DNA from 3 places in the Exiguobacterium sp. s183 genome. Region 3 is predicted to be linked to each of the others. Evidence: predicted binding sites of a transcription regulator. Region 3 holds the regulator's gene; each other region holds the start of a gene.

Region 1 (10,026 bases), on a different contig from region 3:
TCATTTCTGGGATTTGGTAGCCTTGTGCGAACAAGCTGACCGCAATCCCGATAGCACTGACGACGAGTAGTGCCCCGAAGAACGGGTAGATGCGCCCGATAATCTTATCGACCGGGAGAAGCGTCGCCAAAATATAGTAGGCGAATACGCCGAAGATGACGAACATGAGCGTCGATGCATTCCCATCGAACAAGTTGTTGATCATGTTACTCGGAGACGTGACGAACACCGTTCCGACGAGTAAGAGAAGTAAAAGTGCGAATCCGTTGACGATATGGCGGAGCGAGCGTCCGAGGAACTTCTCCGCTAGTTGTGGCAAGTGTGCCCCGTTATTCCGAAGGGAAATCATTCCTGTCAAATAGTCGTGTACCGCCCCAGCAAAAATCGACCCGAAGACAATCCAAAGAAATGCGACCGGTCCGTAGAGCGCCCCCATGATCGGTCCAAAGATTGGTCCGACACCGGCGATGTTCAGTAATTGAATCATCGAGTTCCGTTTTTTACCCATCGGCACGTAGTCGATGCCGTCCTGGGAAGCGTAAGCGGGCGTCGTCCGCTCTTCCTTGATGCCAAACGTCTTCTCGACGTAACGACCATATACCAAATACCCGACCAAAAGTAGTGCGAGTGCGACAAAGAATGTAATCATCTGTCAGTCCCCTTTTCCGTCCATATGTAGCTGATCCCCGTCAGCTCTTCGGTTTACATGTGTCATGTAACCGATTACATGATTGATTATACAAGAAAAATCTATGGGATGTAAGGGTTTTCATTCACATTTTTGCCACAAAAAATGAGCCCCCATTCAGGAAGCTCATTTCCAATTAACGAAGCGCTGGTTCACCGACGTGGCCGGCACCGACGACTTTCATTTCTGACTTCGTCTGACCGTCTTTTTCACTGACGACTTCGACTGTTTGGCGAAGCTTGAGCGGTTTGACAGACAGTACATATTCCCCTTTCTCATTTGCGACCGTCTCAGCCAATAGACGATTGCCGTCGCGAAGCGTCACGTCAGCTCCAGGAGCCGTCATACCCGTCACGCGTTTTGAACCTGGTTTGATTGTATCTACCGTGAGGGTCAATACGAACTCTGGTGCTGTCGGCTCGAGACCGAGCGTATACGTCCGGAAGAGACGCCCCGCTGCGTCCGCACGAGTCGCGTCTGTCGCTTCGATGCCTTCGTAAAGGTTCAAGTATTGCTTGCCGGCATCTGCTGTCTCAAATGTCACAGAACGTTTTGCGTCCGTGACAATCTTCCAGTTGTTGTCGGCTTTATAGTCCAAGTTGCTGCCACTCGACACGATATAGTCCGAGATGACGTTACGTGTCTCATACGCTGAGCGATAGACGATGTTCTTCCCGCCACCGAGACCCGGGAACGAAGACGAGCCGGCACGGTAGTTGTTCGTCGCGACCAAGAACTCTTGGTCCATCGTGATCGGTTGACCGTTATACTCGACGTTCTTCACACGATTGGCGTTCTCGTTGACGAGCTTCCCGCCGACATCGAACTTCGCCGGACCTGTGACATCGATCTCATACGTCAAACCGTCGAGGACGTCGAAGTTATAGCTACGGAACTGGAGGTTGAGGAGATTTTCCCCATCTGTCTCGATTTGGTCATATGCCCCCGCTGACATCTCGAGCCAGTCCATGACGTCTTTCCCTGTCACTTTGACGACTTCAAGCGTGTTCGGATAGACATATAGGTCCGCCACGTTCTTCAAGGCGATTTGACCTTTCGGGATGTTCGTGTAATAGCTTGCGTCCGTCAACTCACGCCCACCCGCTTTGAACGGTGCCCCTGCCGACAAGAGTGGCAGGCCTTTGTAAGGTGAAAGCTCAGGGTTCGTCTCGAGTTCTTTCTCGACGTACCATTTCTGTGCGTTCGTCACGAACTGGACCGACGCATCGTCACGGACGAGCGCGAAGTAGCTTTGAATATCGTCTTGAATTTGACCGACCGGCTGGTTGATGTAGTCAATCGTCGCCAGGTGGTCGTCTTCGATCAACGCCTGGATTGTCGGGTCGACCGCCGTATCAGCCGTCACCGTGTCGAGCGCAGCTGATGCGTCAAGAATCTGCCATTTGCCGTCGACGAGTTCGAGTTCGAAATCGATGACACCGAGGTCTTTCCCTTGGTTGTTCGCCATGACGACCGGTTTGCCGTTGATCGTCCCTTTTGCCATATCGACGTTCGGGAACGAAGCGAACATGCCTTTCGCATCCGGGAAGCGACCGTGCTGGTGCCCCGTCATGACCATGTCGAGCCCATCAATCTTCGTGAGCGCATATCCGACGTTCTCTTCGCTGTCGAGCTGTTCGTCCGCGAGTGCCGCACTTTCGCCGATGCCTGAGTGCGCGAGCGCGACGACGACGTCTGCTCCTTGGTCTTTCAACTTTTGAACCGATTCACGCGCCGATGGGATGATGTCCTCTGCCGTCACGCGGCCTTGTAGGTTCCCTGAATCCCATGACATGATTTTCGGCGGCACGACACCGAACACACCGACTTTGATTGTATGTATTTCCCCGTCTGTGTCCGTGACCGTCCGTTCGATGATTTGGACCTCTTGTCCATCCACGTTGAACTTCGAGACGATCGGGTTGCCTTCTAAGTCTTTAACGTTCGAGTTGACGAAGCGGAGCTTCCCTTTCGACCCTTCCATCGCGTTGTACAAGAATTCGAGCCCGAAGTTGAATTCGTGGTTCCCGAGTGTGACAGCGTCATAGTTGAGTGCTGCCATCGCCTTATACATCGGATGTTCGAACGCTTCATTTTTCCCAGCTTGAAGCTCACGAACATAGTCGCCAAACGGTGTCCCTTGAATCGTATCGCCGTTATCGAACAAGAACGTGTTCGATTCCCCAGCGGCTGTACGATGTTCATTGATGAGTGTCGCGACTTTCGTCAACCCGATCGTGTTGTCGACCTTGTCTTGGAAGTAGTCATAGTTCGTGATGTTCGTATGTAAGTCTGTCGTCTCTAAGAAACGGAGCTTGACGATATCCTCGTCGACTTCTGCCAAAACGTTTGGTGCCTGTAGCGGTAAAACGGTTGGTAACACGAGCGCGGTCGCGATCGACCATTTTAATGCACTTTTCATGTGATTGTCCCCTTTGTCTGGTTGATAAGTGTCTAACCATACTCAATATAACACCAGCCTCGTTGACCTTCTATTAAAATTTTGTATAAAAAAGACCCAATTTCCTTTACAGAAATTAGGTCTTTCGTCTTATGAGCGTTTAATCCGTACGGTGAACGGGCCGTCCCCTTCCACGTTCTCGAACGTGACGGAAATCGGGTAGGCATGTTTGCTGTGAACCGGGTTCTCGAGACGGATTGTCGTGAGACCGACAACTTCTTCTCCACTCATGAGTTCGAGTGGGAGTTGTTCCACATTTAAATCGTGGGCATAGCCGTTTCGGAGAAGGAGTGTCGTCGTGACGTGCGTCTCATCTTGTTCGACGGCGACGAGCATCATGTTGAACTCGTCTTCTCCGACCGGTGGAGTCGCAACGTTCGTGCGCATCACTTGTTGCCACGCCCCTGGCGAGAACTGTTCCATCGCCTCGCGTGAGATGGCTTGGATCGCGTCGATCGGGTTCATTTGGAAGACGAGACGAAGTGGTGATGACGTTTCAATCTCGCCAAACAATTCATCTTGAAGGAAATCGAGGTAGACGGGCTTACTCGTCCACGGCTCGAAGTTCGGGAGCGCCGAACGTTCCAATACTTTTCGACCGAGCGGCATGTTGTTCGCGTCGAGCAACAAGACCGGAAGTTCGTTGATTTCAAACGAACTCGGGAGCGTGTTGCGGAACAACGCGACAATCGACAAGTCCTGACCGAGCGACTCGGCGCTCAACAGTTCGATTGAGAGCTGGTTGTCGAGGAGTGCCGGGAGTCGTTTCGCATGATAACGGAAGACGTACTCATCTTCTTTCGGGATTCCCATCTCATCATCGAAGACGAGCGTCAACTGACGCCCTTCTTCCGTTTTGCCTGTCTCGATTTGTTTTCGCTTACGAAATCCTAACATTACACTTCCTCCTCTGCCGTCTCGACGAAGTACAGGTCGAGCTGGCATAGTTCTACCGTCACGTCACGGGCGATGTTGACATACGTCTGTTCGAAGATGTCCAACCCTTCTTTGCTGAAGAGACGACTTGGATCTTCTTGGGCATAGCTCCGTAGACCGATTCCTTCTTTCAATCCACTCATCATCGTCAAGTGGTCCGTCCATTTCGTATCAAGGGCACGAAGGAGCGACTCTTTCGTGAATAAGACGACGTCTTCTCGCGTAAGGCGCGCTTCTGTTTTTTGGATGATTTCTTTCATCCAATCCTTCAACGCTTCTTTCAACTCGTACGTATCCGCGATGTCGTTCGACCAAGTCGGCTCTTGCATCGTCAAATAGCGCAAGTCTTCTTTCAATTCGGCGACTGGCCATTCTTCCGGAACGAGTTCGTCCGAGACGTGCATATCGATACTGTTTTCGAGGGCGAGACGCATCATGCTGAGCACGTTTTTCGTGATGGCATCCGCATCGGCATTGACGGCCTGGTCGCGAATCGTATAGATGATGTTCCGTTGTTCGTTCAAGACGTCATCGAGCTTGAACAAGTAGTCACGAATCGATACGCCGATTCCTTCAATCGTCGTCTGGGCGTATTCCACCACATCGATCGCTTCTTTTGACGAGATCTCACCGGTCGCGTTCGGTTTCAGTTTCTTCTCGACGCGCTCTAGTTTTTGCGCGGCATATCGTTTCACAATTTCATCTTCGAGCGAGACGAAGAACTCAGTCTCCCCTGGGTCACCTTGGCGCCCGGAGCGTCCACGAAGCTGGTTGTCGACACGTTGCGACTCATGACGTTCCGTCCCGACGACGAATAGTCCACCTGCTGCTTTCGACTTCGCATCGAGCATGATGTCCGTTCCGCGTCCGGCCATGTTCGTCGCAATCGTCACTTTCCCGAACTGCCCAGCATCGGCGATGATGTCGGCTTCTTGTGCGACCGTCTTCGCATTCAACACGTCATGTTTAATCCGTTTCTTTTTCAAATGTTTACTGATTGCCTCGGATTGCGCGATCGATGTCGTCCCAATCAAGACCGGACGTCCCATCGCATGCAATTCGTCGACTTTTTCCGTCACGGCCGCATACTTCTGTTCGATCGTCATGAAGATACGGTCCGGATGGTCGATTCGTTTCCGTTCACGGTTCGTCGGCACTTGCACGACGTCCATGTTGTACGTCTTCAAGAACTCTTGGCGTGACGTCTGTGCCGTCCCCGTCATCCCGCCGACGAGCGGATACATGCGGAAGTAGTGCTGGATCGTGATCTCCGCCGTCGTCTTGTTCTCCTCGGTGATCGTGACGCCTTCTTTCGCTTCAAGCGCCTGATGCAATCCTTCCGAGAGACTACGTCCTTCCATGATACGTCCCGTGAACAAGTCGATCAGCTCGATCTTGTCGTCACGAACGATATAGTCGACATCGAGCTCGAACAACACGTTCGCACGAAGCGCCTGGACGAGATAGTGGTAGAGCACCTGATGCGACGCACTGAACAAGTTGTCGATGGCGAACAACTCTTCAATCTTGGTGATTCCGGCTTCGGTGAACGAGGCCGCCTTCGATTCCAAATCGACTTCATAGTCCGTCTCTTCAAAGTTCGAGATGACTTGTTGTGCGAGCTGTTTCAAGCGGATGTGCGAGCGGTCCTTTTGTGCGATGATGAGCGGCGTCTTCGCCTCATCAATCAAGATGCTGTCCACTTCGTCGACGAGGGCGAAATGGAACGGGCGCTGGACGCGCTCTTCTGGCTTCCCGACAAGGTGGTCACGCAAATAGTCGAACCCGAACTCGGTTCCGACCCCGTACGTGATATCTGCCTGATAAGCGGCGCGCTTCTCGTCTGGTTCGATGTCCGGCACGTTCAAGCCGACCGTCAAACCGAGGAAGTCATGGATTTTACCGATTTGTTCGGCGTCACGTCTCGCCAAATAATCGTTCACGGTGATGACGTGGACGCCTTTTCCTTCAAGTGCCTTAACGTAACTCGGCAAAGCGGCGACGAGCGTCTTCCCTTCCCCTGTCGGCATCTCCGAGATGTTTCCTTCGAGAAGGGCGAATCCACCGATGAGCTGGACGTCGTAATGACGCATGCCGAGCACGCGGACCGATGCTTCGCGGACGAGGGCGAACCCTTCTTCGGCGATGTCATCGACTTTCTTTCCATCTAAGAGACGTGCTTTGAGCGTCTCCGTATATGTACGCATCTCGTCATCCGAGAGTGCTTGCATCGTTGTCTCTAAGTCGTTGATTCGCGCGACCCGTCGTTCGTACGCTTTCAAACGCCGGCTTTGATCATTCGTTAATTGTTTTACAAATTGGATCACACTAATAGCCTCCATCTTTCTGTCAATTCATCTGTTACATACTCGTCTATTATAACGAAAATCGAGTGAATTCGGAGATTTTTTTACGAAAACTTCCTAAAAGTTGGTTTTTGTCATGTTAAAAACCTATAAATTTTGGTTAATTTTCAAAAAGTCTTTGTAAAAATATTTTCAATTCACTATTTGAGACGGCGTGAGACCGTGTTACGATGAGAAAAACAGAACATTTGTTCGTAAAAAAAGGAGTGGTGACGATGCGCAGACGAATCTTTTGTATCGACAGCGTCTCGTTCTATGCCAGTTGCGAGTGTGCCGCGCGCAACAAAAATCCTTACCGCACGAAGCTCGTCGTCCTCTCGAATCTACAGGATAGCGGGGCACTCGTCCTGGCGGCGACCCCGAAGATGAAGCAACTCGGCATCAAGACCGGATCGCGTCGCTTCCACATCGACCGCCTCCCGTGGCACGAACGACGGGACGTTTTGTATGCCGAGGCACGGATGAGTCATTACTTGAACGTCTCCATCCAAATCATCCACATCCTCCATCAGTTCGCCCCGCCCGAAGCGATTCGCGTCTACTCGATTGACGAGACGCTCGTCGACATGACGGGAACGGAGCGGTTGTTCGGTAGTGACGAGCACGTCGCCCACCTCATGCGTGCGACGATTTTTCGCTATACGGGCATCCCTGTGACCATCGGCATCGGACCGAACAACGTCCTCGCCAAGCTCGTCCTCGACTTGCATGCGAAAAAGAAAGGTGTCGCCACATGTTTCCTCCATGACGTCGAGCGACTGATTCACCCTGCCCCGATTGAGAAGATGTGGGGCGTCGGGGCGAAGATGGCGGTCCACTTGCAGCGACTCGGCATTTTCACGATTGGTGATTTGGCCCGCTATCCGCTCGAGTCTCTTCATGAAAAATTCGGCGTGATCGGTGCCGAACTCTGGCATCACGCCTGGGGCATCGATGAGTCGCCGACCATCTTGCCGGCGAGTTCCTTGTTCGGGGCGAAACGGACGCGACCGAAGTCGATTGGACACGGAATCACCCTCATGAAAGATTACACGACGTATTCCTCGATCCGGCTCGTCCTACAAGCGATTGCGGTCGAAGTCGGGATGCGGACCCGGCAAGCAGGACTCGTCGGGGGAACGATTCATCTCGGGGTACGTTATACGCGGACGAGTGACCGAGGTGGGTTCAGCAAACAAAAGAAACTCCCCCGCTTCACAGCGGACGAGCAAGAATTTTTACCGATCTTATTGCAACTATTTTTAGATGGCTGGGAAGAGACGGAAGCCGTCCGTTACGTCTCGGTCGCACTCGGCAAACTCGAGCCACGGAGCGACCACGTCCAATTGTCGTTCTTCGAAGACGAATGGGCGAAGGCGAAGCGGCTCGACTTCCTCGATTTGATTGACGGTTTGAACGTCCGGTTCGGTCGCGGCACGATCCGACCGGCGTCAAGCTTACTGAAAGACAGTCCGCTTCGGACGCGCCAACGCTTAATTGGCGGACATAAACAAGGAGGCGATTCCTCATGAGTAAGACCCGCTATCGTGACCGGGGTGAGTTGAAATGGATCCCATTTCTCATGCCCGAGCACGTCGCCCTACTGAAACGTTACTATGCCCAAATCCAAAAGATCGAGCTGCCCGACTTGGACGAACAGCTTCTCTATCTCTGGCAGACCGAGCTCGAACGCGCCATTCGTGAAGGCGACCAGGTCGAGGTGACCTTGTTCGTGGACGGCTTGACAAAAAGCATGCGCGGCTACGTCCACGCCATCTATTATGCCGAGCGCGAAGTCGAACTGTTCGACGGTGAAATACGGCGCGTCCCATTCGGAGAGATCTTGTCCGTTCGTTAAGACGCCTCGATTGCCTCTTGTGTTGTCTCGAACGTCTCGATCCCGTCGAGTAGTCCATAGTGAGCAAGCGTCGCACGGACCGATGGCGACAGATGCGCGAAGATGACGTGACGGTCGGCCGCTTTCAGTTCGATGACGACACGACGCAACTCCTCGACCGCGGTCACATCGATGACCGGGCAGCGGTGGAAGTTGAAGATGAACACGCTCGGTTCCCGATGAATGTGATGGAGGACGTGCTCGAACAGCTCGACCGCACCGAAAAAGAGGGGGCCTTCTACACTGAAGACGATTTGTCCGTCCCGCGTGACGTACCGTTCTGTCCGTTCACGCACGTCGATCGTATCCGCCATCCGCTTCGCGAAGAGCGCGAGCGCACAGATGACCCCGACCTCGACGGCGACGACCAAATCGACGAATACCGTCAACAGTAGCGTGACGAGAAGGACGAGCGACTCGGATGAACGATGACGTAGCATCGCCATCACATGATGACGCTCGGACATGTTCCAGGCGACACGCATCAAAATCGGAGCGAGTGCGGCGAGCGGCACGTAACTCGCGAATGGTGCGAGGACGAGCACCGCAACGAGTACCGTGATGCCGTGAATGACGCCGGCACGTCGGCTGACCGCTCCCGCCTGAATGTTTGTCGCCGTCCGAGCGATGGCACCTGTCGAAGGGATTCCACCGAAGAATGGTGTGATCACGTTCGCGAGCCCTTGCCCGAACAGTTCCTTGTCTGGCTTCATCTTCGTCCCCGCCATCCCATCGGCGACCGTTCCCGAAAGAAGTGACTCGAGCGCACCGAGGAAGGCGATGGCGAACGCAGACGGAAGGAGCGTGGTAATCAAGTCGACGTCAATCGCGAGCCAGTTGAATTCTGGCAGTCCGCTCGGGATACCGCCGTAGGCACTCCCGATGGTCGCGATCTCACCCGGGATGAGGAGACTGACGAACGTCGGGACGAGCATCGCCATGAGTAAGAGCGGTAAACGAAACGGCAGCTTCGGCACGAGCCAAAGCGTCAAAAAGCCGATCCCGGCAATGACAATCGGCCACATCGATGCTTCGGGAAGCGCCTGACCGAGACGAAGCAGATTCTCATGAAAATGTGGCGCCTTTTTAAACGTGACCCCGAACAACTCATCGAGCTGGTCGACGAAGATGACGACGGCAATCCCTGCCGTGAAGCCAATCGTGACAGCACGGGGCATGAAGCGGATGAGCCGTCCGACCCGAAGTACACTCATGAGGAGCAGTAAGATCCCCGCAAGAACGGTCGTGACGAGCAATCCCTCATATCCGTATGCGAGAACGACACCCGAGACAATCGGGATGAACGCTCCCGTCGGCCCGGCAATTTGGAACGTCGAACCCCCGAACAAGCTGACGAGGATTCCAGCGAAAATGGACGTGTAGAGCCCGTACACCGGCGGGACCCCTGAGGCGATGGCAAATGCCATGGCGAGCGGGATGGCGACGACACCGACCGTGACCCCGGCCGAGATGTCTTTTTGCCACATCTCACGTGTGGAGAGTGAGTCTTGCATCATACATTCCTTCTTTCCAATCAGTTCAAAAGCGAGTTCAGTGTACGCCTGGAAAGAGGGCTTGTAAACGGGTTGAGAAAAACGTTAACAGAATGTACAAAGAACAGCATCCCTCTTTGAATGTTTCTGTATTTTGCATATGTACATTTTGAAGATTGGAGACATTTTAGGACTTTTTAAAAGCA
Region 2 (10,026 bases), 110 kb from region 3:
TATTAACTTCTTTTTTCTATCCCTTTAAGCTTTTAACTAGTGTTAACGTCCTAAACGCCGTACATGCAGAGGAATCTCTATTCATAACAACTGAAAATTTGAATTTGCGTTCCTCGTTCTCTTCAAAAAGCAAAGTCCTTTTGACGATTCCAAAAGGAAAAACCATTAAGAAGATAGGTGTATATGGAGAAGATAAATCCTGGTTTAAAGTTTCATTTAATTCAAAAATCGGTTATGTCTCAACGAAGTACGTGACGCCAAAACCTATACCTAAAAATTCAGTCAGTTCAATAAACACAATATATAAAACTAAAACTTCACTAAATCTGCGTAAGGGCCCATCTGTCAAATCACCCGTTTTAATGACTATCCCAAAGTCCAGCCCACTAATGTACCATGCTGCCTCAGGCCCTTGGTATAAAGTATCATACAATGGGACTCAAGGCTATGTGGCAAGTCAGTATGTAACCATATCGCCCTCGGCTATGAAGTCACGAAGTAAGCAAACGACCGAGATTCGCTCAAGCATGTCTTTAGTGAACTCAAAGGTCCTTATTACGATTCCAGCATCTACTGAAGTGACTGTACTAGGAAAATCGGGCACAACGGGTTCTTGGTTAAAAGTTATGTATAACGGTATTACAGGATTCACACCTGCTCGACATTATATAGTGCAAGTGGCACCGGGGGATTCTTTATCCACTTATCCAACATATATTACTATCGAAAATCTTAATTTACGTAACCAAGCGAGTCGTTACGGATCTATTTTGACAACAATTCCCTCAGGCACTTCGATTTCTGTCATATCGAAAAGCGCCAGTTGGTACAAGGTGCGATATAACAATCAAGTCGGTTACGTATCATCTGGTTTTGTGCAACCATTTACCGGAAAAACTCCTATAAAATCACCGGTGATTCCAGCTAACAAACACGTGATTTTAATTGACGCTGGACACGGTGGGGGAGATGCTGGTGCAGTGACTTCAAACGGTACAGTTCAAGAAAAAGTACTCACCCTAAACATTGCTAATCGTGTGGCCGACGAACTAAAGAAAAACTATGAGCTTTATGAAGTGAAACTAACGCGCTCAAATGATAGATACTTGTCACTTGTTGAGCGGACCAATCTATCAGAAAGGCTTGATGCTGACGCTTTCATAAGCGTCCACATTAATTCTTCACCTTCTTTCGCTACAGGTCATGAAGCACTCGTCCCTACTTCTAGCGCGTACACCACAAATCCATATGCGAACGCTAGCCGCAGATTAGGTGAAGTAATTAATCAAGAAATCGCCATGAACGTTCCAGATTTTAAAAATCGAGGCGTTAAGCGACAAGATGTCTATGTGGTAGGAAGAAACACGGTACCTTCTACTCTCATCGAATATGGCTTTATTGCTAACTCAGTAGATCGCTCCTATATGTCGGGAAGTAACATGATCAAAGCAACCGCCAAAGGAATTGATAAATTTATGAAGAGTTACTACTAAATAAACACCAAACAAATACTAACAAACGATTTGACCACTGAATTTGAGACAAAATGTCCTAAATTCAGTGGTCATCATTCATTTCCTCATCAAAATGGCATTATAAGTATTTCTCTTGATATACTCGAATGACAATAAACTCAAAAGAACAACTGACATAGAAATGAAAAGAAATAGAAATATAGATGGTGAAGTAATATTGATACAATGATTCCGGTTCGAGTTTTAATCATGATACGAATACTTTTATCCAGCAACGCATTTTTTATAATAGAGATAAGTTACGGAGGCAACAACATTGTTTACCATGAAAAAAATTATAGCTTCAACTTTACTTGGTGTTATGTTAGTTCAAAGCGCATCCCCTTCTTACGCTTTAAACTTGACTGAAAAACAAAAAAATATCCAGCAGAAGCAAGCGCAAAATTCTACAGAGCAACGTAAAGCTAATACGTCAATTCAGCAGCGTGAACAAGATATCACACTCGAAGAACAGAAACTGAATGACTTGGAATCCGAGTTACAGGATATTATCAATGAGGTCACCCAGAAGAAGGCTGAAATTCGGACAACCCAAAAGAAAATTGCTCAGATTCAAACTCAAATTAAAGAATTCCAGAAAAAAATGAGCTCTCAAAAGACATTGATGGAAGAACGCATGGTCACGATGCAAAAAAACGGTGGTTCTTCTATAAACTGGGCTGAATTTATTTTTGGTTCAAAAGACTTTGGTGATCTGGTTTCACGCATGATCACCGCAGGGACGATTCAAGAAAATGATCAAGAACTTTTCAAAGAATATCAATCAACAAAAAATAAGCTTCAAATTGCTAAAGCTGAATTGGACACTGAAAAAGATAAGCTTATTAGTCAAAAAGAAGAGCTAGAGAATAGTCAGAAAAAATTGAACGGCAAAATTAAAGTGCGGGCTGCTCAAATAAAAAAATTAGAGGCCGAAAAAATCCAGTTCACATCTAAATTGGTAAGCTTGCAACAAATGGAATCGACGCTTCAAGAACAAGAAAAATCAATTCAAGCAGAGATTGAAGCCCAAAGGCTTGAAGAACAAGCTAAAATTCGTACCAAAGAGGCTGCGCGTAAAGCTGCAGAAGCAAAAAGTGCCGAAAAAAATGAAATCAGCGAGAATAAAGCCTCTCTCGAAAAATCACCAAACTCTGAGAAAGTGGTAAACACTTCAAAGACTACGGATTCACTCGCTTCTCCAACAAGTGGCGGAGTTTTTCAACGTCCAACCTCAGGTATCGTAACCCAAGGATGGGGTCCAGCAGGCGGGGCCAATGGCTACAGCTTCCATAATGCACTAGATACAGCTGGACCAGTAGGAACTCCTATTATGGCTGCTCAAACAGGAACTGTAACTCGAGCAGGCTGGGGTGGACCTTATGGAAATCATGTCATCATTACGCATGTCATAGGCGGTCAAGTTTGGACTACCCTTTATGCTCACATGAGCTCATTGTCCGTTTCCGCCGGACAACGTGTGACCCGAGGACAGAACATCGGTGCGATGGGGAGTACCGGAAATTCGACCGGTTCTCATTTACACTTTGAAGTCCATCGAGGAAACTATTCGTACTCAGCTACAAGTGCAGGGAATACAGTCAACCCATCCCAATTTTTCTGAATTTCAGAGGCGAAATTGTTTAACACTATATAATTACTTCAGTAAATCACTTAATATTTAGACCACAGAATATTAGATGCCCCGTAAAAGTTGGACCTGATAATCTAATTTTTATGGGGCGATTTTTATGTCCGAAAGCTTTTAAAGTCTCGGTGACCAAACGCTAACTGACTCGCAAGAAAAACTTCAGAAAGTTAGGATGAGCTTTCGTTCGTGCCCCCACCCCCCTACGAGTGCCTGGGGAATACAATCTCAGGTGCGACATACACATTCACTATGTAGATATTAAAAACGATATGGATGGGTAGACAATCTTTAATCGATTCAATCTTGAAGTACAGACTCTTCTCTCCTTTGATGACCTTCAACTGGCAATATACGTCGAGACGAACCTTAGGTTACTAAGGCCGTGTCTAACGGTCGATGATAAATTTACGGATATGAAGGTCCAAATTCAAACCTAGGTTGTCGAAGTCACCAGATGATCTATTTCATGATCCAACTTTTTGGATTAAGTTCAATTAATATCTTTTGAACTTAATATATAAAATTGAACTTAATATATAAAATGTACATTTCTTTATTTTTTATATAGAAAAGTAAACCAATCGAGCATACGACGCTCTATAAAGTCTTGAACCTTAAAAGTGACATGGGGTCTATGCTCGATAGCTAATAAGATTGCATGATCAGGTCACTTTTAATGTAATAATCAATACATCACATTTTCGTGTATGTTAATATTAAATCGTTTAAAGGAGAGAAAAAAGATGGCAAGGTTTTTTTCACTGTTGATTGTTTTGTTAGTATTATCTGGTTGTGGAAGTACAGTAAGCAATAATGGACCTGAAGTGATTCCAGAATTAATTGATGTACAATTTAAAACAGATCCTGAAATAGTAAAAGCAAACGAAGTTATTGAACTTATAGCAACTGTTTCTCAAGGAAACGAGAAAGTAGACGATGCGGATAAAGTTGAATTCGAGATATGGAAAGAAGGCCAAGAGGAAAGCCAACACGAAAAAATTGAAGCCAATTATCAACAAGACGGACTGTATGTAATTTCTTATATTTTTGAAGAGCCCGGTAAATACTTTATATATTCACATACGACAGCAAGAAGCTATCATTCTATGCCCAAAAACGAAATATTAGTAAAATAATAAATTTTAATTATTACAATTAATAATATAGACGAGCTAATCCATGATGAAAAAACTCGTTTTTATTGAATCGCGCGACAACATCAACCTTGTGATATATGCTCGAAAAATACCAATTTTATGATATATCCTTTCCGCTCCAATGTCTGATACGTCCATTCCGTCGCTCCACCTTGGAAACTACCATCAGTTGTATGCTTATATGTAGGAATATAAACGCGAGTCAAATAGAGTCACATTGCTCAAACGCATCCTCAAAAACTCGAAGGATGCGTTTTTTGTCCTGCTGAGTATTGCGGATACAGAGAGCCACTAGTGCGGACGACTGAGCGAGTCAATATGAAGAAAAAGGCCATCGACTCATCGATGGCCAAGATCTTAGCTTATCCCTAGCCCGTGGTGTTCCCTCATTGAGGTTTCGCCATCGACCAGGATTTTATAGGAGTCGTGTACGATCCTGTCGAGAATTGCGTCCGCGATTTGGGCCTGTCCTAGATTCGAATGCCACTCCGCGTGGCGTTAGACGCGCCCACGCTCTTGCTTTTGACGTTGCCCTTACGCTCCGTGCCTCCCGTTAGAAAGGGCCAGGAACATAGAGATGCGGCGGTGAGCCAGCAGCTCTTGTTATCGGGCCGTCAGGGGGGCAGCGGTGCGATGAGCGACTTCGCCTCCTGGCGTTAGACGCTCACGCATGAGCCCGGATCACCATTCCTTCTCCCATGCCCCGTCTTCAGACACGCCCCAATCTTTGAACCGATACTTGATGAGCCAATGGACATGCATCACTTCATATTCGAATACACCCTTGGATAGCTCTGAGACGACGAAGCTGACTTCTCCATCCGCCACCACCCATGTCCCGTATAGATACACTTTCTTGATCGGACGCTCTTCTGCATCCAGATAGATCAGCACCCGGAAGTAAGGCGAGTTCCGTCCGTCATCGAACCGGACGACCTTCTCGACGCAATGTTCCCTGTCGACGACACGCATCCATTCGGGATGTTCCATCAGTTCCGAGAACACCGTCCGGACGAACGGATCCAATCCAGCGAACGCATAGCTCATCCATCACGTCTCCCCCCTTCCGCTTCGCTATAGAACGATTCCCCGTCCAGAGCCAGTTCAGTCCTTGTTCATGAAACTACAGAAATGACGACTTTAAAAAATGTATACATGTATACGCGTATACAAATCTACATGTATACATGTATACAAATATTTTTGTTCTTATGTACGACGATTCCGTCGAATCATATTGGTATTGAAAAAGACGGTGAGGTGGGTCAAGCGTTCTCCTTCCTTCACATCACAAAGAAGATCCATGCTCACAAGTTTTAAGTCGTCAAAATCTTCTTGGAGCCGGTCAGGAAGGCGTCGAAGCAATACCTCCGTCATCTCGTCCATCGTCTGTTGATCTAGTTGGTAGCTGTCCATCTGAATCATTCTCTCCTGTTGATAACCTCATGATACCTCGCATCTAAGCAGGCAACATCTCGCCTAATTTCACGTAAGCCCTGGTGTTGTTTCAAACAAGCCCTAGGGCTTGTTTAGAAAAAATGTTCATTTTCAATAAACAAGCGCTCTTTTCACTTCTGCCATTTCATCAAACAATCTTCTTACGAGACAGACCAAAACAACGTCCAATCTTCACACACGAACCATCTCGTTTTCGTTATGCGAAAACGGACCTTTTCCGGATCCCGCTCTATGGATCCAGGCGAGAGCTACGCGAGTCGCAAATCTCATAAAAGAAAAACGTATGTTTTTCCTCCTTGCCCTTACCGGACGGACCAGGACCGGTCCCCCGGCCCCATTCCATTCCGTTCAACCCATGTAACCTCGCTGTTTCATGCTGACGTACGACTCGGCCGCTCCGAGGATGAGATGGTCGAGCACCGGGATGCCGATGAGGTCCCCTGCTTCATGTAACCGTTCGGAGACGAGGATGTCCTCCCGGCTCGGGGTCGGGTCCCCGCTCGGGTGCTGATGGCAAACAATGAGGCACGAGGCGTTGTTCAAGATGGCGCATTTGAAGACCTCCCGTGGGTGGACGACGCTCGAGTTGACGCTCCCGACGTGCGCCCGATGGACGCCGATGACCCGGTTCTTCGTGTTAAGCATGATGACGAGGAACACTTCACGGTCGTCATCCCCGATGAACGATGACCCGATTTGTCGGGCGCTGTCCGGCGAATGGATAATGGCGTGCTCGAGGGCGACCATTTCCTCGCGAACCTCTTGTTTGATACGAATGACCTCGATGATGGATGTAAGTTCCATGATGGTTTGTCCCCTTTCGGATAAGCCGAGCTCAGAACGAACACCGTTGTGCGTCCTGTTGACGGGAACGAAGCGAGCGTCGGGAGACGGTGCAAGGGCGACCGCAGGGAGAGCCTCAAAAAAATGCGTAGAGCAAACGGAGGGACAGGCTTCCGTAGCCAACGAGCGAAAAGCCTCGCTTTGAGCCTAAAGCGAAGGAAGACGGGCCGGAGGGCGCGTCATTTTTTTGACGTCCCTTGCACCGAAGACCAGCGAGCTAGAGTACGGAAACAGGACGCACGGATTACCAATCACGAAAAAGGCTGTTCAAACGGGACAAATCGGGTATAAAATAAGAACAAACGTTCGTTTTATTGAGAGGGGTAATTATTATGACGATGTATCGCGATCGGGGCGAATTGAAATGGATCCCATTCCTCATGCCCGAGCACAAGGCGCTACTGACGAAATACTATAAAGAGATTCAAAAAATTGAGATGCCAGATATCGATGAACAGGTCCTATCGGTCTATGAGAATGTGCTGAACGACGCGATCTTCAGCGGAGATTTGGTAGAGGTAAAATATGTGGAGAAGCGGGAGATGAAACGATTCAGAGGATTCGTGCACCGGACGAACTACATGGAGCGGACCGTCGAGCTGGCCAATCAAAGGGAAGGGATCATCCATGTGCCGTTCGAGGCAATCATTCACGTCGAACAATCGATAGACTAACGCCCTGGCGGTTGCTGACGAAAAATCCTTTGCTGCTTTTATAGATGTATCAGTTAAAAGTTGCAGTACACTGATATCTTTAAATCATTCCGTTTGTCAATTTAAGCTAGACAGATCGACTCCATTCAGGTGACTCAAAAATGCCTCCAACGGTGTGCGGTAATTCAGTGACTTTCTTGGGATGTTATTCCGCTTGTCGGCCACCGACGAAATGAATGTTTGATCCACCTGGTTGAAGTCCATTTCTTTTGCCAAGCCGTCTTTCCGCAGGAGCCCGTTGGAGTTTTCATTCAAGGCGCGCTGAGAAGACGTGCCGGGATCCGCAGAGTAAATCGAGACGTCGTGCCGGTTGCACAACGGTTTCCAATTGGAGAATTCCTTGCCGCAATCAAACGTGATGGATTTGAACAGATTTCTCGGGACCCCTTGGAACCACTGGTTCAACGCAGTTTCAATATCGCAAGCCTTGCGTCCTGCAGGCTTCAGGGCGATGATGACTTTCGTCAGCCGTTCGACCAGCGTGATCACCGCACTTTTGTGGTGGGCACCCACAATGGTGTCGCCTTCGATATGCCCGAACTCTTTTTTGAACGACGGGTTGTCGGCTTCCCGTTCGGAAATATGGCGTTTGAACGCCTGTTTTCCCCGGCGTTCCTGGTGTCCATTGGGTTTCCGTTTTCCTTTCATCGGCAGCGTGGCGGCGTCAAAGACCTGATTTTTGAACATGCGATAGATGGTGCGCGCGGAACAATCGATGGCCGTTTCTGCCCGGCCGACAATGACATCCGGCGTCCAGCCCTGCGCCACCTTGTCTTGAACATAGGCCACTTGTTTCTTCGGCAGGACAATTTTCCGCCGGCCGCAGCGTTTCTTATTTTTCTTGTATTGCGTGTAGAAGTCGAGCGCTGTATGTCCTGATTTCAGGAAATTGATGACGTTGTAGATTGGCTGCCTGGAACGGTTCATCAACTTAGCAATGATCGCTACAGGTATATTTTGGCGGTGGTAGGATTCTATCATCACCAGTTCATCCGTGGTAAGATGGGTGTAGGTCATTCGTAATCACTCCTATGTTTTTCTTTGGTCGGAAAATACATTGTGAGTGTACCACGAATGGCTTTTTCAATTGTCTAGCTTAATTTTACAATCGGCGATTAATGAATGAATGATCAATTTTTGAAAACTTTTTTGTGTTAATTGAATTTAAGTAGAAAAGAGAAGAAGCTTTTGGGCTTCCTCTCTTCCGATAATATCTCATATGTTAACTATAAAAATATATTTAATTATCCAAAGTCTTCAAACCTCCGTTTGACTTTAACCTAATACAAAACTGTGCCCCCAAGGTTAAAGAAAATTCAACTTTTGGGAGGCAGCACTTTTCGTGTACGACAATTAAACACGGTGTTAAACAGCTCTATTTCTTAGTTTCAATGTCATCGCATTGATAGCCACGATAACCGTGGACACGGACATCAGAACTGCTCCTGCGGCAGGAGCCAACGTAATCCCAATGGAGGCTAGAACACCCGCCGCTATGGGAATGGCAATAAAGTTATAACCGGCTCCCCACACGAGGTTCTGTTTCATTTTACTGGTTGTTTTATTGGCCAATTCGATAAAGGATTCAAGATCGCCTGGATCCGACTGAGTCAAAATCACATCAGCGGAATCGATGGCGACTTGAGTTCCGGCACCGACTGCTATCCCAACGTCTGCTATTGCAAGGGATGGTGCATCGTTGACGCCATCGCCGACCATGATAACCGTTTGTCCATTATTTTTCAGTGATTCCACTAAACCATATTTATCTTGCGGTGATTGATTGGCTCTGTATTCAATGCCCAGTTCCTCTGCTACTCCTTGGGCAGCCGTTTCATTGTCACCTGTAGCCATAATCGGTTTTATATTGTAATGCTTCAATGCCTGTATCAGCGTTCTGCTCGTTTCTTTCAATTCATCGCCTAATGCGACCGTACCGATCGGATTCCCGTCCTCAACTAGTATACTTAATGTTGCCCCTTTGGGAACATCCACCGCTACATCTCTTCCAAGTGCCTTTTGGCTGATCAATTCGTATTTGCGGCCATTGGCGTTTCCTTCTATACCCGCACCCGACACAACATCAATCGAATCAAAGTGGACAGGCTGAATCCCTTGTTTCTCAGCGTATTGGACGATTGACTGGGCGATTGGGTGGCTGGACCCGCCTTCAATCCCTGCCATTAACGCCGCGATTTCGGCTTCGGTATGTTGACCATCCAGTGTTTCCATGTTCAAAACTTTAAATTCGCCAGTAGTCAATGTACCCGTTTTATCCAGTATCATTACATCAGCCTTAGTTGCCAGCTCCAATGCTTCGCGGTCTTTCACCAACAGCCCGCGGCTTGCACCTAAACTGGTGCTTCGTGCAATAACCAGCGGAATGGCAAGGCCGAGAGCGTGTGGACATGCAATGACTAATGTCGTAACCGTAAAAAGAACAGCGGTTTGAATGTCAGCAATGTACAGCCAAACGACAAAAGCGAGGAAAGCCACCACAATGGCGATATAAAACAGCCAGCCGGCTACTTTTTGAGCCAGATTTTCAGCTCTTGAAGGTTGATCCTGCGCCTGGCTTATCAGGGTTTGTACTTGGGAAATGAACGATTGGTCGCCGGTTTCCTGTACTTCAAGATATATGATGCCTGCACCGTTCGTGGAACCGCCGATCACTTTGTCTCCGGCTCCTT
Region 3 (10,026 bases):
AGAGGGGACATTTTACCATGGCCAGAAAAACGTTCACAAAAGAAGACATTAAACGCATCGCACAAGAGGAAGACGTACGCTTTATTCGTCTTCAATTCACGGATATCCTCGGAACAATCAAAAACGTCGAGGTGCCGATCAGCCAATTGGACAAAGCACTTGATAACAAGATGATGTTTGACGGATCGTCAATCGAAGGATTCGTCCGCATCGAGGAATCAGACATGTACTTATATCCAGACCTCAACACATGGGTTGTCTTCCCGTGGACAGATGGCAGCGGAAAAGTCGCTCGCTTAATTTGTGATATTTATAACCCAGACGGTACACCATTCAGTGGTGACCCACGTGGTACACTCAAGCGTAACCTTGAGAAAATGCAAAAACTTGGCTTCTCAGCGTTCAACGTTGGACCAGAGCCAGAGTTCTTCTTGTTCAAGAAAGACGCATCAGGTCGTCCGACACTTGAGCTCAACGACCAAGGTGGATACTTCGACTTGGCGCCAGTTGACCTCGGTGAGAACTGCCGTAAAGAAATCGTCATCGAACTTGAAAACATGGGCTTTGAAATCGAAGCATCACACCACGAAGTTGCACCAGGACAACACGAAATCGACTTCAAATACGCAGATGCTGTCACAACGGCAGATAACATTCAAACGTTCAAGCTCGTTGTTAAGACGATCGCAGCGAAGTATGGTCTTCACGCGACATTCATGCCAAAACCACTCTTTGGAGTAAACGGTTCAGGAATGCACGCGAACATGTCACTCTTCAAAGGCGACACAAACGTCTTCTACGATCCAAATGGCGACATGGAACTTTCAGACACAGCTCGCGCGTTCACAGCTGGTATCTTGGAGCACGCTCGTGCGTTCACAGCAGTATGTAACCCGACTGTGAACTCTTACAAGCGTCTCGTACCTGGTTACGAAGCACCTTGCTACGTTGCATGGAGCGCACGCAACCGTTCACCACTCGTACGCGTACCAGCAGCACGTGGTCTTTCGACTCGTATCGAAGTACGTTCGGTTGACCCAGCAGCGAACCCGTACCTCGCACTTGCTGCCCTCTTGGCTTCAGGTCTTGACGGAATCGAAAAAGATTTGAATGCACCAAAACCAATCGACAGCAACATCTACGTGATGGACAAACCAGAGCGTGTAGCAAACGGGATTGACGATCTTCCGGCAACGCTCTTCGACGCACTCGAAGTCCTTCGTGCGGACAAAGTCGTGATGGAATCACTCGGTGAGCACATCGGCGAACACTTCCTCGAATTGAAAGAAATCGAGTGGGATATGTTCCGTATGCAAGTAACAGAGTGGGAACGCGATCAGTACATGACGCTCTACTAATAGAAGAGATATGCAAAAAAAGAGCACGGAATGACTTTCAGCTGAAGATCATTCCGTGCTCTTTATTTGCAATATTAAGTGTAGGGTCGCTCAATTGATTTCGTTATTGTTATGTTTGTTTATCCTCTTTTGACTTGATTGGAACCCAAACTTCGCTATAGACGTTCTCATAACCCATTTCAATTTTACTAAATGAAATCCCTGGTAAGTCTTGAAGTTCATATCCGGAAGATGGTAACCATTCTGCGTAGGTTTTAGCCATCGTTTCTTGAAGCGTTTGTGGGAACGGACCGCAATTCGGGAAGACAGCCCACAAGCTTTTCGGAATTGAGATTTGTTCTAGGTCATCATATACATCTTCTCTTGTCGTAGCGAACCCGATCATATGGGTCAAATATCCTTCTTCTTCTAAGTGACCATCATCGAAATTGAACGATGCATTTAGTACATGGTTCGGGTAAAGATTTCCCATTTCACGCATATGCATACGCTGTTGTTCACTTATAGACTGTGCTAATGCCACAATTTCTTGATTTATCCCTTCGAACTGAACAGGGACACGTTTTGAAACACCGACGATTTGAAATGCGTCTTTCTCTTCTATTTTGAATTCCATTGATGTTCCTCCTTTGATATCGATATAAAACGTGAAGCGAGGAAACGACTTTTGAATATGATTCTTCATGACTTCGGAAGGCAAGAATCCTGACCACTCTCGAAATGCTCTCGAGAAGCCTTCGATCGAATGGTAGCCATATCGAAATGCAACATCTGTCACGCTAGAACCATGAATCAATTCCTCATTCGCAATCGATAGACGGCGATTTCGGATGTAAGTAGTCAATGTCATTCCCGACATATACGAAAACACTCTTTTAAAATGGTGGGCAGAGAGCCCGGTGATTTTTGTGATGTCAGAATCTGAAATTTCTTCGGGCAATTGCTGTTCGATATGTTCCATTAACTCATTTAGCGCTTCTACCAACATCATCACCTCCTTCATAATTCGACTATAAGGGAATGGCATCTGAGTATCTTGATGATTTGAGTACAAGAATTATCGGATTGGAAAAATGAATGCATACTTCAATACATTATGTTATGAATACCCTAATGTGTTGCGAATTCGTCTGTAAAAAAAGACCACCTCCGCGAAAAATCGGTAGGTGGTCCTTTAAATTGTTCAGAATGCTTTCTTGAAGAATGTCGATGTATAGTCAAGCGTCGTGTGCAGGGTCGTTGCAAATACAAGTCCTAAAAAGAACGACATGCCGTGTACGTCCACCCACGACCGGATTTCTGTTTCATATGCTGTGAAAGGCAAAAGCAGAATGAGTGGGAAGCCGATGTACGCAATCCGAATCAGATCACTCAAAACAGGTAAATGCGAAAAGAGCGAACGGTGCGGCATGAGCTTCACATATGGGAGCCACATGAATTTAAGTGGACCCCATCTGTAATAGGCATCTGATTTTAAGTCAAGGTCCGGGGAGAGCCAGAGTGTACCAATAATCGCACCGATGATCAATGCGAACGGGATATCGATGTCAATAAAAGGCGTGGCAACCGCAAGTGCGCCGGTTGCCACGAGATTCGTTCGGGTATGGGTCTTGCCACTAGCCATTAATGAATCGTCCGGTATACACCGATGACCTTCCCTAAAATCGAGACGTTGTCAAAATACATTGCTTCCAACTCATCGTTTTCCGGTTGAAGACGGACTTTTGAAGCTTCTTTATAAATCCGTTTCACAGTCGCCTCGCCCTCATCGGTCATAGCGACGACAATCTCTCCATTGTCGGCGGTGCTTTGCTGACGAACGAGCACGCGGTCCCCGTCCAAAATTCCGGCGTTGATCATCGAATCTCCGGAAACGGACAACATATATACATTATCTGAACCGACGATATGTGCCGGGAGCGGGAAGTGTTCTTCCACGTTCTCGATGGCGGTAATCGGTGTCCCGGCGGTAACTTTCCCGATGACCGGTACGTACATGACGGACTCTTGCTCTTCCATTGCCGGCATATCTTCAGTCAAAATTTCAATCGCGCGAGGTTTCGTCTTGTCTCGACGGATCAACCCGCGTTTTTCCAAACGATCTAAGTGACCGTGTACGGTCGAACTAGAAGCAAGGCCGACGGCTTCTCCAATTTCACGAACAGAAGGCGGATATCCCTTTGCCCGAACTTCGTCTTTGATGAAATCAAGAATCTGTTGTTGTCGCGCTGACATTTTTTTCATTATGTTCACCTCGATGTAATCGAATAACCTGCAAACGCATCCTATTCTTTATGTGTCTAGTGTAACACAAGAACACATGAGCGTACAAACATTCGTTCGTTTTTTTTGTGTTGACCGAACACGGGTTCTTGTTTTATGATGAGAACAGATAAACGAACAAACGTTCTAACGAACATATATTCTTATACAGGAGGCAATGCAATCATGAAAGATACACTTAACGGAATCATTTTAGTCGGGATGCTCTTGGTCGGGATGTTCGCTTTTTATTTGGCAGGGGAGATGCGAGGGGAACCGGCAGTAGTCGAACCAGTCGTCACTATGGAGGAACGTACGATTGAAGAAGAAGTCGCTTATGTCCAAGCGGAATCACTCGAAGCACAAATTATGGCAGAGCGAGAAGAGCATCATGAACGAAAAACAAAATGGTATGCCGCTGAGTGAATGTTGATCATTGCGAACCGTTCTTGAACTGTGTATCGTAAGGAATGAATGCGATGAAAGGGAGTGATGCGATGCGAGTCGTCATCTATTGTCGGGTATCGACGAACAAGTCAACCCAAGAGACATCACTCAGTCGGCAAGTCGATGAATTGCAGCGTCTGGCTTCGCAACTAGGGGCAGAAGTCATAGAGATCATCACGGAGCAAGAGAGTGGATATGAAGTGAATCGACAGGGGCTCCTTGATTTACTTGACCATGTGTCGATGTCTGATTTGGATGCCGTACTTGTCACGGACGATAGTCGCTTGGGACGAGGAAATGCCAAGATTGCCATCTTGCATACATTGATGAAGCATGACGTTCGGTTGCTGACGATGCAATCGACGTCGGACTATGTCGTTTCCGATGCCGAAAAAATGGTTTTAGAGATTGTAAGTGTTGTGGAAGAGTACCAACGTAAAATTCACAACGCTAAAATTTCTCGCGGGATGCGCCGCGCCGTCGCCAACGGATTCAACCCACAGCGCAATATTCAAAACAATGATCAAGGTGGGCGACATCGAATCGAAGTGCCGATTGAGGAGATTATCCAACTGCGCGAGCGCGGGTTGACGTTTGCTGAGATTGCGGCAACCCTCCGTGGATTCGGTTATGAAGTGTCGAAAGCGACCGTCAATCGACGGTATCTCGAGCACCAGTCAGTAGCTGAAACTTGATTCTTCCTCTCTGATTTTGTAAAGTATAAGAACAAATTCACTAGAGAGGGGGCGAGTCAGATGTTAGCACCAGGACAATTGGAGCGAATCAATTTCCTCGCCAACAAAGCGAAGACAGAAGGACTGTCTCAAGAAGAAATGAACGAACAACAAGACTTGCGTCAAGAATATTTGAAGGCGTTCCGTCAATCGTTCAAATCACAAATGATGGGGATGAAAGTCGTCGATCCAGATGGAAATGACGTCACCCCAGAGAAATTGAAAGAAGATCAAAAACGCTATCGTGGCGAGTGATGCTGAATGCACATCCTATTTCGTATAGGATGTGCATTTTTGTTATACACGAACGGTCATCAGACGAACGGATTGCGGTTTTTTTAAGGCAATTGAAGGAAACGATTTCACTAAATGTGTTATACTAATTAATTAGTTGTGACACACGAATGAGTGTGATAAAATATGACGGGTAGAAAACCTTCTTAACACAGAGAGGATGAAATTAGTGGAAACAACTACTAAAGAATTATTAGCGATTAACTCGATCCGGACGCTCTCAATTGATGCGGTCCAAAAAGCGAACTCTGGTCACCCAGGGATGCCAATGGGTGCTGCACCTATGGCGTTTACACTTTGGACAGACAAAATGCGTCACAACCCGAAAAACCCAAACTGGTTCAACCGTGACCGTTTTGTACTTTCGGCAGGTCATGGATCGATGCTCTTGTATTCGCTCCTTCACTTGTCTGGGTATGATTTGTCGATGGACGACCTTAAATCATTCCGTCAAATGGACTCGAAGACTCCTGGTCACCCAGAGTACCGTCATACGGCTGGTGTCGATGCGACGACGGGCCCGCTTGGACAAGGGATTGCAATGGCTGTCGGGATGGCCATGGCAGAGAAGCACTTAGAAGCGACTTACAACCGCGACGAGTTCAACGTCGTTGACCACTATACGTTCGGGATTTGCGGAGACGGAGACTTAATGGAAGGTGTATCGGCAGAAGCAGCATCACTCGCTGGTCACTTGAAGCTCGGTAAACTCGTCGTTCTTTACGATTCAAACGATATCTCACTCGATGGCGATCTTCACAAATCGTTCTCTGAAAGCGTAGAAGATCGTTTCAACGCGTATGGATGGCAAGTCATTCGTGTCGAAGACGGAACAGATATCGATTCAATCGCAAAAGCAATCGATGCGGCGAAAGCTGAGACGTCAAAACCGACATTGATCGAAGTGAAAACGGTCATCGGATTCGGTTCACCGAACAAATCAGGTAAATCGGCGTCGCACGGCGCTCCACTTGGAGATGCTGAAATCGAATTGACGAAACAGTTCTATAAATGGGAAGGCGAGTCATTCTACGTACCAAACGAAGTATACGACTTGTTCAACGAGAAAGTTGTCGAGCCTGGTGCGAAATATGAGTCAAACTGGAACGAACTCGTAGAAGCATATAAAGCGGCGCACCCGGAACTCGGTGCACAGTTCGAGCGTGCGATGAACAACGAACTTCCTGAAGGTTGGGACAGCGAGTTGCCAACATTCGAAATTGGTTCGAAAAAAGCAACACGTCAAACGAGCGGTGAAGTCTTAAACGCAATCGCAAAAGCAGTACCGACTCTCTTCGGTGGATCTGCTGACCTTGCAGGTTCAAACAACTCGATGATTAAAGGTGCAGTGGACTTCGATGAAGATCCAGCTGGACGTAACATCTGGTTTGGTGTACGTGAGTTCGCAATGGCAGCAGCTGTAAACGGAATGGCTCTTCACGGTGGCGTCCTTCCATACGGTGCGACATTCTTCGTCTTCTCGGATTACCTTCGCCCGGCAGTTCGTCTTGCTGCACTCATGGGACTTCCGTCAACGTTCATCTTGACACACGACTCAATTGCAGTTGGTGAAGATGGCCCGACACACGAGCCAGTTGAACATTTGATGAGTTTCCGCGCGATGCCGAACCTCTCTGTTCTTCGTCCGGCAGACGGGAAAGAAACAATCGCTGCTTGGAAACAAGCGGTAACATCGAAAACGACACCTTCACTCCTCGTCTTGACACGTCAAGCGTTGCCAGAGCTCGAAGGCACATCGGTTGAAACGGCAGCAAAAGGAGCATACGTCGTTGCAGGTGAATCGAAAGATGCAGACGTCCTCTTGCTCGGTACGGGTTCTGAAGTACACGTCCTCGTTGAAGCGCGTGAGCAGCTTGCGTCTGAAGGCGTGAATGCGGCAGTCGTATCGATGCCATCATGGGAACTCTTTGAAGCACAATCTGCTGAGTATAAAGAGTCTGTTCTTCCATCTTCAATCACGAAACGTGTCTCACTTGAAGCGGGTGCGACACTTGGATGGTACAAATATGTAGGATTCGGTGGAAAAGTACTCGGAATCGACAAGTTCGGGGCATCTGCACCTGGGGATCTCCTCATGAAAGAATACGGCATGTCAGTCGACAACGTCGTCAATGCAGTAAAATCGCTTTAATCGAATTCGAAATTCTCGTGACGACCATTTGTTTGGTCGTCACTTTTTTTCTGGACGACTAGCGAAGTTGGTCAATTTAGTGTATAGTAAAAAACGATGTTTCATATGGTAGAGGAGGTAAAGCCTTGAGTACATTATTCTGGATTCTTCTTGTCGTGGCAGCACTCATCGGGGGTATCGCGATCGGATTCTTTATCGCGCGTAAATACATGATGAACTACCTTGAACAGAACCCGCCAATCAATGAAGATATGATTCGTACGTTGATGATGCAAATGGGTCAAAAGCCATCACAGAAGAAAGTCAACCAAGTGATGCGCGCCATGAACGTGCAGATGAAAAACGAAAAGAAATCATAATCAATCATGAAAGCACTTCGGATACCGAAGTGCTTTTTTATTTCCTCTTTTTGTTAGACAATCGAACAAACTTTCGCTACGATTAATGAATAATCTTCATATAAAGACAAAGGGGGCGTTTCATATTCGTGTATTTAAACAATTATCTTGGTTTTTACGTCTCGAGTGGAGGACGTATGCACTCGGCATCGTCTTACTCATATTTGTGGCAGGGCTAGAATTGATTCCACCGCGAATCATCGGCCGAATCGTCGACGAAATCAATCGTGATTCACTTTCGTCAAATACGCTTTGGATGTTACTAGGGGGTCTCGCAGCAGTTGGAATCGGAAATTATGTTGCCCGCTTCTTTTGGCGCTATTTCATTTTTGGTGCATCGATTCGACTAGGAAGAATGTTACGTAGCCAACTGTATCGGCACTTTACCGATCTCGATCAACGATTTTACAAGAAGTCACGTGTCGGCGACCTGATGGCCCACGCGACGAATGATGTACAAGCCGTATCGATGACGGCAGGGGCGGGCATATTGACACTAGTCGATAGCGTGACGCTGGGGACGTTCGTCATCATTACGATGATTACAACAATCAGTTGGAAGCTGACGCTCGTTGCCTTGCTTCCGCTCCCAATCATGGTCGCTCTGACGACTCGGTATGGGAAGATGTTACATAGCCGATTTGGCGTCGCCCAAGCGGCATTTTCAGAATTGAATGACAAAGTACAAGAAAGTGTCAGTGGAGTTCGTGTCTTAAAGTCGACCGGGGAAGTCAACCGAGATGTCGACTCGTTTGAGAACTTATCGAGTGAGGTCATGGCAAAAAACGTACGAGTCGCCAAAATTGATGCGTTATATGATCCGACTATCTTTGGGATTGTTGGCTTGTCCTACATCCTCTCGGTCGGGTATGGCGCCGTCTTGATTGAACAAGGTGAATTGACGATTGGACAAATTGTCAGCTTCACAGCCTATTTGGCGCTGTTGACGTGGCCGATGCTGGCGTTCGGTTGGCTATTCAACATTGTCGAGCGTGGACGGGCATCGTATGATCGAATCGAAAGAATGCTCGCCGTCAAACCGGAGATTCAAGATGACCGAATGGCAGCGACGACACTTGCACATTCAGAAGTGGAAGTCGATGTGCAACATTTCGCCTATGACGAGACCGTTGTACTCCGTGATGTCCATTTTCGGATTGAGCGCGGAAAGACGATCGGCATTGTCGGGAGGACAGGTGCGGGTAAGACGACGATTGTCCGTCTGTTGACCCGTGAGTACGATGTAAAAGACGGAAAGATTAAAATCGGAGGCATCAATATTCGCCAAGTGAAAAAATCGTTATTGATGGACAAAATTGCCGTCGTACCACAAGATCATTTCTTGTTCTCCGATTCGATTGCGAACAATATCGCTTTCGGAAGACCCGATGCGAGCATGGAAGAGATTATCGAGGCGGCTAAAGTCGCTGAGGTGCATGAGGATATCATCCGGCTACCGGAAGGATACGCGACGCTTGTCGGGGAACGCGGTGTGACGTTGTCAGGTGGGCAGAAACAACGGATTTCCATCGCGCGTGCGCTCATGACTGAAGCAGACGTCTTGATTTTGGATGACGCGCTATCTGCCGTGGATGCGAAGACAGAGGAGTCGATCATCGAACACTTCCGTGTCGGAAATCCTGAACAAGCACGGGTGATCGTGGCGCATCGACTATCTGCTGTCGAACATGCAGACGAGATTCTCGTGATTGAAGACGGCAAAATCGTCCAACGTGGGCGTCATGACCAATTACTTCAAGAAGCCGGCTGGTACCGAGAGACGTATGATCGTCAACAACTTGAGGCGATTGTAGAAGGGGGTGGACACGATGAAGCATGATGTTCAAGAATGGCAAGTCATCAAACGGCTGCTCAGCTATGCAACACGTTACGGGAAGTCGCTCAGTATCGCCTTCGTCTTCCTATTGATTGCGACAGGCGCCAAGTTGGCCGGTCCGTTTTTAATCAAAGTGTTCATCGATGAGTTCGTCACGCCAGGTGTCTACCCGACGAACTGGGTCATCGCACTCTTCGCGGTCTATATGGTTCTTCATGTATCCGCAATCGTGTTTGATTATCTGCAGTCGATTTCGTTTCAAAAGATTGCGTTGAAGATTGTCCAAAACATACGAATGGATATTTTCCGCCACGTCATGGGGATGCGGCTCGCCTATTTTGACCGAACACCAGCGGGCGTCCTCGTATCAAGGATTACGAATGATACCGAGGCGGTCAAAGAACTGTACGTCGGTGTGATGAGTACGTTCGTCCAGTCGGCTGTTCAATTGATTGGGACGTATATTTTCCTATACATATTAGAACCGCCACTAGCGACGATGGGGCTCGTCTTGTTGCCGCTCTTCTGGCTCATCATTTGGGCA

The links. Region 3 encodes LexA, which represses DNA repair genes until DNA is damaged. Its sites were predicted from a motif close to CGAACATATGTTCG; they were not measured.
Region 1: KNP62_RS13050 (Y-family DNA polymerase) is a predicted target of LexA. The motif match lies at 6,633-6,646, and genes of this name have one in related genera.
Region 2: KNP62_RS02535 (YolD-like family protein) is a predicted target of LexA. The motif match lies at 6,919-6,932, and genes of this name have one in related genera.

Annotation. Positions count from the first base shown of each region.
Region 1 covers NZ_JACSKN010000006.1:26,617-36,642, forward strand. The annotation lists gene KNP62_RS13030 (carbon starvation CstA family protein) at 1-649, opposite strand, end outside; gene KNP62_RS13035 (bifunctional 2',3'-cyclic-nucleotide 2'-phosphodiesterase/3'-nucleotidase) at 825-3,110, opposite strand; gene KNP62_RS13040 (SLAP domain-containing protein) at 3,240-4,046, opposite strand; gene secA2 (accessory Sec system translocase SecA2) at 4,046-6,412, opposite strand; gene KNP62_RS13050 (Y-family DNA polymerase) at 6,667-7,962, shown strand; gene KNP62_RS13055 (YolD-like family protein) at 7,959-8,288, shown strand; gene KNP62_RS13060 (SulP family inorganic anion transporter) at 8,285-9,841, opposite strand.
Region 2 covers NZ_JACSKN010000001.1:480,822-490,847, reverse strand. The annotation lists gene KNP62_RS02570 (N-acetylmuramoyl-L-alanine amidase) at 1-1,493, shown strand, start outside; gene KNP62_RS02565 (murein hydrolase activator EnvC family protein) at 1,801-3,138, shown strand; gene KNP62_RS02560 (FixH family protein) at 3,909-4,301, shown strand; partial or broken gene KNP62_RS02555 (ATP-binding protein) at 4,680-4,808, opposite strand; gene KNP62_RS02550 (hypothetical protein) at 5,004-5,369, opposite strand; gene KNP62_RS02545 (hypothetical protein) at 5,532-5,738, opposite strand; gene radC (RadC family protein) at 6,129-6,584, opposite strand; gene KNP62_RS02535 (YolD-like family protein) at 6,956-7,297, shown strand; gene KNP62_RS02530 (IS30 family transposase) at 7,394-8,353, opposite strand; gene KNP62_RS02525 (heavy metal translocating P-type ATPase) at 8,702-10,026, opposite strand, start outside.
Region 3 covers NZ_JACSKN010000001.1:374,578-384,603, forward strand. The annotation lists gene glnA (type I glutamate--ammonia ligase) at 18-1,358, shown strand; gene KNP62_RS01945 (AraC family transcriptional regulator) at 1,468-2,343, opposite strand; gene KNP62_RS01950 (metal-binding protein) at 2,542-2,982, opposite strand; gene lexA (transcriptional repressor LexA) at 2,982-3,602, opposite strand; gene KNP62_RS01960 (hypothetical protein) at 3,807-4,046, shown strand; gene KNP62_RS01965 (YneB family resolvase-like protein) at 4,118-4,762, shown strand; gene KNP62_RS01970 (DUF896 domain-containing protein) at 4,823-5,056, shown strand; gene tkt (transketolase) at 5,256-7,247, shown strand; gene KNP62_RS01980 (YneF family protein) at 7,373-7,606, shown strand; gene KNP62_RS01985 (ABC transporter transmembrane domain-containing protein) at 7,731-9,485, shown strand; gene KNP62_RS01990 (ABC transporter ATP-binding protein) at 9,475-10,026, shown strand, end outside.